2 regions of the Pseudomonas sp. GW822-FHT02D10 genome follow, and region 2 is predicted to be linked to the other one. Evidence: predicted binding sites of a transcription regulator. Region 2 holds the regulator's gene; the other holds the start of a gene.

Region 1 (3,315 bases), on a different contig from region 2:
AAAATCAGCATTTCGGCGGTGTTGCCGGCAATGCGGATCTCGGACGCCGCGTCGATGTCTTCGGTCGGCACCGGGTGCTGACGGGCTTCTTCCTTGACGTTGTCCTTGGCGCGCTGGCGTTGTACGCCGATCCAGTCGGAGAGGCTCCACTGCGCCGAAGTGTTCTTCACCGGCTTATCGAAGTACGCCGGGTTGATCATCATGGTCTGGTCCGGCTGGATCGTATAGACCGGCATCCAGGTGTTGATCTGGCAGTCGACGCCGCCGTACCAGGTGTCACGATGAGGTTTGTAGGCGTAGCTGACGCCGGCGTGCAGGTAATCGTAGTTGGGCACAACGCGAATCCGCGGCACGTCGAAGATGAACGCTTCGGGGGCCGCACCGATTTCTTCGGTGAAACCACGGATCAACTCTTTGGCCCGCAGGCTATTGGTGAACTGGCCTTTGAGCCGGGTCACCAGCACCACGAACTCTTCCACCGGCATCAGGCGGTGCAGGGCCTGGTGGTCAGTCTCGCCGTCAAACGCGGCGGTGATGCTTTCCTGAGCAAAAGCACAGAGTTCTTTCGCTGCATTGAGCTGGGTGTTCAGGAAGATATCGCCAGCGTAGATGGCGCTTTTGAAGTCAGCTTTCTTCTGAAGCTGATTGATGTACAGATTCACGGTTTCCCCTCCTGAATGCATCGGGTCTCTTAAGAGTCGGCACCAAGGTAACAAACTGAAGCCCGAACCAGCGGGTGCTGAACCAATAAGTGCTTAATCCGCTGATTTTGCGACGAAATGCCTGAGGCGAAAAGATCGCAGCCTGCGGCAGCTCCTACAGGTGTACGCAATCCAATGTAGGAGCTGCCGCAGGCTGCGATCTTTTGATCTTAATAATCCGCCCGCTTGCGAAACGCCCAGCGCCCGGCGATTACGGTAAACGTTGCGACCAGTGCCACCAGAATCCAGAACCCTTCAGGGTCGCCGGAAAGGGGGATGCCGCCGACGTTCATGCCGAAGAAACCGGCAATGATGTTGATCGGCAGCGCCAGCACCGTGACCACGGTCAGGGTGAACAGCGTGCGGTTGCTTTGCTCGTTGAGATTGGCGGCGATCTCTTCCTGCAACAGCTTGATCCGTTCGCCCAGCGCCGTGAGGTCGTTGATGATCAGCGCGAACTCCTCGGTGGATTTGCGCAGCTCCTTGACGTCCTCTTTCTGCAACCACTGCGGCGGGCGATTGAGCAGGCGCAGCAACGAACCTGGCTCCAGCGCCAGCAGCCGTTGCAAGCGCACCAGCACCCGACGATTGGCGCCCAGTTCGGCGCGGTTGGTGGACAGCCGCGATGACAGCAACTCATCCTCGATCTGGTCGACGCTCTGGCTGGTCTTGCGCACGATTTGCGTCAGCACTTCGCCCTGATCGCGGAGCAAGTGCACGAGCAGCTCCAGTGGCGAGCGAAAGCACTCGCCGGCCTTGACCGAGGAGCGCAGCTTGTCTACCGAGTGCAAGGGTTGCAGGCGCGCGCTGATGATTAACCGACTGCGGGCACAGACCCAAAGGGTCGAGACGTCCGAAGACACCATGCTGCTGAGGTTGAACACCACGTCGTTGACCACCGCCAGCAGCGCCGAGTCGACGTGTTCGATGCGAGTCGAGCGCGAGCCCTCGTGCAAGGCTTCGAAGAATTCCTCCGGCAACTCCAGATGCGTTTTCATCCAGCGCTCGCACGCGGCGTGGGCGAGGTTCAGGTGCAGCCAGAGGAATTCGTCCTCAGCGCCCGGTTGTTGCAGCCGTTGCAACGCCTTGGCCGAATCGATCTCGCGGCCGCGCTCGCCGGGGCGAAAGCTGAAACCGTAGAGCAGGCCGAACAGGTCAGAATCGCGGTGGCGTTGGTCGATGCTGTGGTTCATGGCGTCTCGCTGAGGGGAGGTGCCTGTCGTACGTTTCACAGGCTCACATGAGCGGCATCATGGCAACGCTGTTTGACAGTTTTGTGACAGCTTGATTCGACTTGTAACCGGGGCTTCTACCGGCGGTCGGGTCGGTTTCAAGAAACCATGGCGTGCGCCGATGACGCCTAGGCAGGATCAGGCACTTTGGTGCCTGGCCCGCGTGTTGTTGACAGGGAGGTCCGGACACCCTGCGTGCCTCTTCGGTGCGTGTCTTATCCCTGTCATGAGTATCACTCGATGTTTTTGCAAAAATCCCTGAGAGCTCAAATCCTGGCACTGCTGAGCGGTAGCCTGATCGCGATGTTGCTGATTGCCTTGGCCTGTTTTCACTTTCTCTCCAGCGGGGTGCAGAACTATCGCAACCTGATCGAAGGCCCGTTGCATACCTCGCAACTGATTGACGAAGCCAACCTGCAATTCAAGGCTCAGGTTCAGGAATGGAAAAACGTCCTGTTGCGCGGCAAGCAGCCGACCGACCTGGACAAATACTGGAAGCAGTTCGAGGATCGTCAGGGCGATGTACAGAACATCCTTGGTGAGTTGACCCGGCAACAGGGCATCGAAGCGTCGTTCAAGGCTCGCATTGAAAGCCTGCGCGATGCGCATCGTGCTCTCGGTGGTGCTTATCAAAAGGGGCGGGAGGCTTTCCTGGCTGCGGGTGCTGACCCGACGGCGGGTGATAACGCGGTCAAAGGGGTGGACCGTGCCACCAGTGAACAGATGAGCGAGTTGGTCAACGAATTGCGCAAGCAGGGTCGCGAGCAGTCGATGCTGATCAGCGCCAGTGCCGATCGCACGGTGTTGCTGGGAATCCTGGTGATGTTGGCTTCGGGCCTGCTGATTGGCCTGTTCAGCCTGTGGCTGGTCAACCGCAATCTGGTGGAGCCGATCCGCAAACTGATTGAATACGTCGCGCAATTGAGCCAGGGCCGTTTCGCTGAGCGGGTGGCGAATGATCGTCAGGATGAGTTGGGCAAGCTGGCGGTCGCGGCCAACACGCTGCGCGATTTCCTTGCTGAGACCTTCAGTCGTTTGCAGCGCAGCGCGTCGGATCTGGACAGCGCCAGCGGCGAGTTGAGCTCGATTGCGACGTTGATGGCCCATGGCACCAACGAACAGTTCAACCGTACCGATCAAGTCGCTACGGCGATGAACGAAATGTCTGCCACCGCCCAGGAAGTCGCGCGTCATGCGGCCGACGCGGCGCGGGCCGCCGATGATGCCGATCAGTCGGCACAACAGGGCGAGAAGGTCATGCAGGGCACGATTCACACCATCACCCGGATGCGCGGCGAAATTGCCAACACCGCCACGGTCATTCGCCAACTGGAAACCGACAGCGGACGCATCGGCAAGGTGCTGGAAGTGATTCGCGGCAT
Region 2 (3,315 bases):
CCGAGTCGACGCGACGCTCACCCTTGCGCAGGATGTCGAACACGTTCTCGGCGATGTGACAGCACTCCACCAGCTCGTTGAGCTGGAGGAAGCCGGCGCCCCCTTTTACAGTGTGAAAACCGCGAAAAATTGCATTGAGCAGATCCGCATCATCGGGTCGGCTTTCCAGCTCGACCAGTTGCTCGGACAGTTGCTCTAGAATCTCGCCGGCCTCAACCAGGAAATCCTGAAGGATCTCTTCATCGGCGCCGAAGCTCATGTGTATGGGTGCTCCTAGAATCCAAGGCTGGAAAGCAAATCGTCTACATCGTCCTGACCGGACACAACGTCTTCTCGTTTATCGGCATGAATCTGCGGACCTTCACCCTGCGAGAGATGTTTTTGCGGATCTTTTTCAGCCAGCATCGCTTCATGGTCATGTTCGATGCCCGCAAAGCGGTCGACCTGACTGGCCATGAGCACGAGCTTGAGCAGGTTGCTTTCGACTTCGGTGACCAATTGGGTCACGCGCTTGATCACCTGACCGGTTAGATCCTGGTAATCCTGAGCCAGCAGAATATCGTTGAGGTTGCCCGAGACGACGCGAGTGTCCTCCGCGCTACGCGTCAGGAAACCGTCGACACGCCGGGCCAGTTCGCGGAACTCTTCGGCACCGACTTCGCGGCGCATGAAACGCCCCCAGTCCGCGCTCAAAGCCTGGGCATCAGTGCTCAGACCATTGACCAGCGGAGTGCTGTTCTCGACCAGGTCCATGGTGCGATTCGCAGCCGCCTCGGTCAGTTTGACCACATAGGACAGGCGCTCGGTGGCATCCGTGATCTGTGAGACTTCCTCGGCTTGCGGCATGTGCGGGTCAATCTGAAAATTGACGATCGCGCTATGCAGTTCGCGAGTGAGCTTGCCCACTTCCTGGTACAGGCCGCGGTCACGGGTCTGATTGAGCTCATGGATCAATTGCACAGCGTCGCCGAACCTGCCCTTTTCAAGGCTTTCGACCAGTTCCTGGGCATGTTTTTTCAGGGTCGACTCGAAATCGCCCTGTGAAGATTCTCTTTGCTCCATAGCTCCCCCCGTGGCGCAGTGGCTCCGCACATCAACCGATGCGTTCGAATATTTTTTCGATTTTTTCTTTCAACGCCTGGGCCGTGAAGGGTTTGACCACATAGCCGTTTACACCGGCTTGAGCGGCTTCGATGATCTGCTCGCGTTTGGCTTCGGCAGTGACCATCAGCACCGGAAGATGCTTGAGCTTTTCATCGGCGCGCACATGGCGCAGCAGATCGATACCGGTCATGCCCGGCATGTTCCAGTCCGTTACCAGAAAGTCGATGCTCCCGCTGTTGAGGACGGGAATGGCGGTAATACCGTCGTCCGCCTCGACCGTGTTGGTGAACCCAAGGTCACGCAACAGGTTTTTTATGATCCGCCGCATCGTTGAGAAGTCATCAACGATGAGGATTTTCATGTTCTTGTCCAATTCGACCTCCAAGCAGTCTTAAACGCGTTCAGCACCTGAACACGCCATTCAATCAATCAGGTAGAGCACTCAACGACTGTCTGGAGCACAACGGATGAAGACCGGCACAGCTACGCCATACCTGTTTCGTTCGCAGTGTCCCCACACTGCTGTCAGCGCGCTCGCCACTCCCCCAAACGCCCCCGCAAACGGGCCGCGCACTGGCTGTGTAACTGGCTGACCCGCGATTCACTGACCCCCAGGACCTCACCGATTTCCTTGAGGTTCAGCTCTTCGTCGTAGTACAGCGCCAACACCAGTCGCTCACGCTCCGGCAAATTGGCAATCGCGTCCGCCAGTGCAGCCTGGAAACGTTCATCTTCCAGGTCGCGCGACGGTTCGAGATGAGCACTCGCGCCATCCTCGTGCAGCCCTTCATGCTCGCCGTCCTGCAACAGATCGTCGAAGCTGAACAGGCGACTGCCCAAGGTGTCGTTCAAAATCCCGTAATAATCGTCGAGACTCAATTGGAGTTCGGCCGCAACCTCGTGATCTTTAGCGTCGCGCCCGGTTTTAGCTTCAATTGAGCGAATCGCATCACTCACCATCCGGGTATTGCGGTGGACCGAGCGTGGCGCCCAGTCACCCTTGCGGACTTCATCGAGCATCGCACCACGGATGCGGATCCCCGCATACGTCTCAAAACTCGCGCCTTTGCTCGCGTCGTATTTGGTCGACACTTCGAGCAAACCGATCATGCCGGCCTGGATCAGGTCTTCGACTTGAACACTGGCCGGCAAGCGCGCCAACAGGTGATAGGCAATACGTTTTACCAGTGGCGCGTAACGCTCGATCAGTTCGTACTGCGCGTCACGCGCCGACTTCTTGTACAGGTTGTAACCGCTGGCTGTCATAGAACCGGACCCGCAGTTTGCTGCACCAGACGCTCGACGAAAAACTCCAGATGCCCACGCGGGTTGGCAGGCAGTGGCCAGGTATCGACCTTCTGCGCGATGGCCTTGAACGCCAGCGCACATTTGGAACGAGGAAAGGCTTCATACACGGCGCGTTGCTTCTGCACGGCCTTGCGCACGCATTCGTCGTAAGGCACCGCACCGACGTATTGTAAGGCGACGTCGAGGAAGCGATCCGTGACCTTGGTCAACTTGGCGAACAGGTTTCGCCCTTCCTGAGGGCTTTGCGCCATGTTGGCCAGCACCCGGAAGCGGTTCATGCCGTAATCGCGGTTGAGCAGTTTGATCAGCGCATAGGCGTCAGTGATCGACGTCGGCTCGTCGCACACCACCAGCAACACTTCCTGGGCGGCGCGAACAAAACTGACGACCGATTCACCAATACCCGCCGCCGTGTCGATCACCAATACGTCGAGATTATCGCCAATGTCGCTGAACGCCTGAATCAGGCCAGCATGCTGGGCTGGGCTGAGGTGAACCATGCTCTGGGTACCGGACGCTGCTGGAACAATACGAATTCCGCCCGGCCCCTGAAGTAATACATCGCGCAGCTCACAGCGCCCTTCGATGACGTCGGCCAGCGTACGCTTGGGCGTGAGCCCCAGCAGGACGTCGACGTTCGCCAGCCCCAGATCGGCGTCCAGCAGCATGACGCGCCGGCCGAGCTCAGCAAGAGCCAGGGACAAGTTTACTGACACATTAGTCTTCCCGACGCCACCCTTGCCGCCGGTCACCGCGATCACCTGTACGGGATGCATGCTGCCCATGTTCGTTCTTTACCTTGTCTTGCTTAGACGCGGGCTACATGACTGGCTGCGCGTTCACTTCGGAACAATGCATGGCAGGCCATCGATGTAGATACAAATCTATTCATTATTACCTCAG

What was found. Region 2 encodes FliA, which starts transcription of late flagellar genes. Its sites were predicted from a motif close to CTAAAGTTTNNNNNNNNNNNGCCGNTAA; they were not measured.
Region 1: AC1RPZ_RS24865 (methyl-accepting chemotaxis protein) is a predicted target of FliA. The motif match lies at 2,031-2,058, and genes of this name have one in related genera.

The regions. Positions count from the first base shown of each region.
Region 1 is NZ_JBXAOB010000021.1:39,636-42,950, forward strand. Features, by position in the region: gene AC1RPZ_RS24855 (hypothetical protein) at 1-662, opposite strand, end outside; gene AC1RPZ_RS24860 (transporter) at 872-1,894, opposite strand; gene AC1RPZ_RS24865 (methyl-accepting chemotaxis protein) at 2,174-3,315, shown strand, end outside.
Region 2 is NZ_JBXAOB010000020.1:4,518-7,832, reverse strand. Features, by position in the region: gene AC1RPZ_RS24215 (chemotaxis protein CheA) at 1-259, opposite strand, end outside; gene AC1RPZ_RS24210 (protein phosphatase CheZ) at 274-1,062, opposite strand; gene AC1RPZ_RS24205 (chemotaxis response regulator CheY) at 1,094-1,465, opposite strand; gene fliA (RNA polymerase sigma factor FliA) at 1,630-2,370, opposite strand; gene fleN (flagellar synthesis regulator FleN) at 2,367-3,197, opposite strand; gene flhF (flagellar biosynthesis GTPase FlhF) at 3,312-3,315, opposite strand, start outside.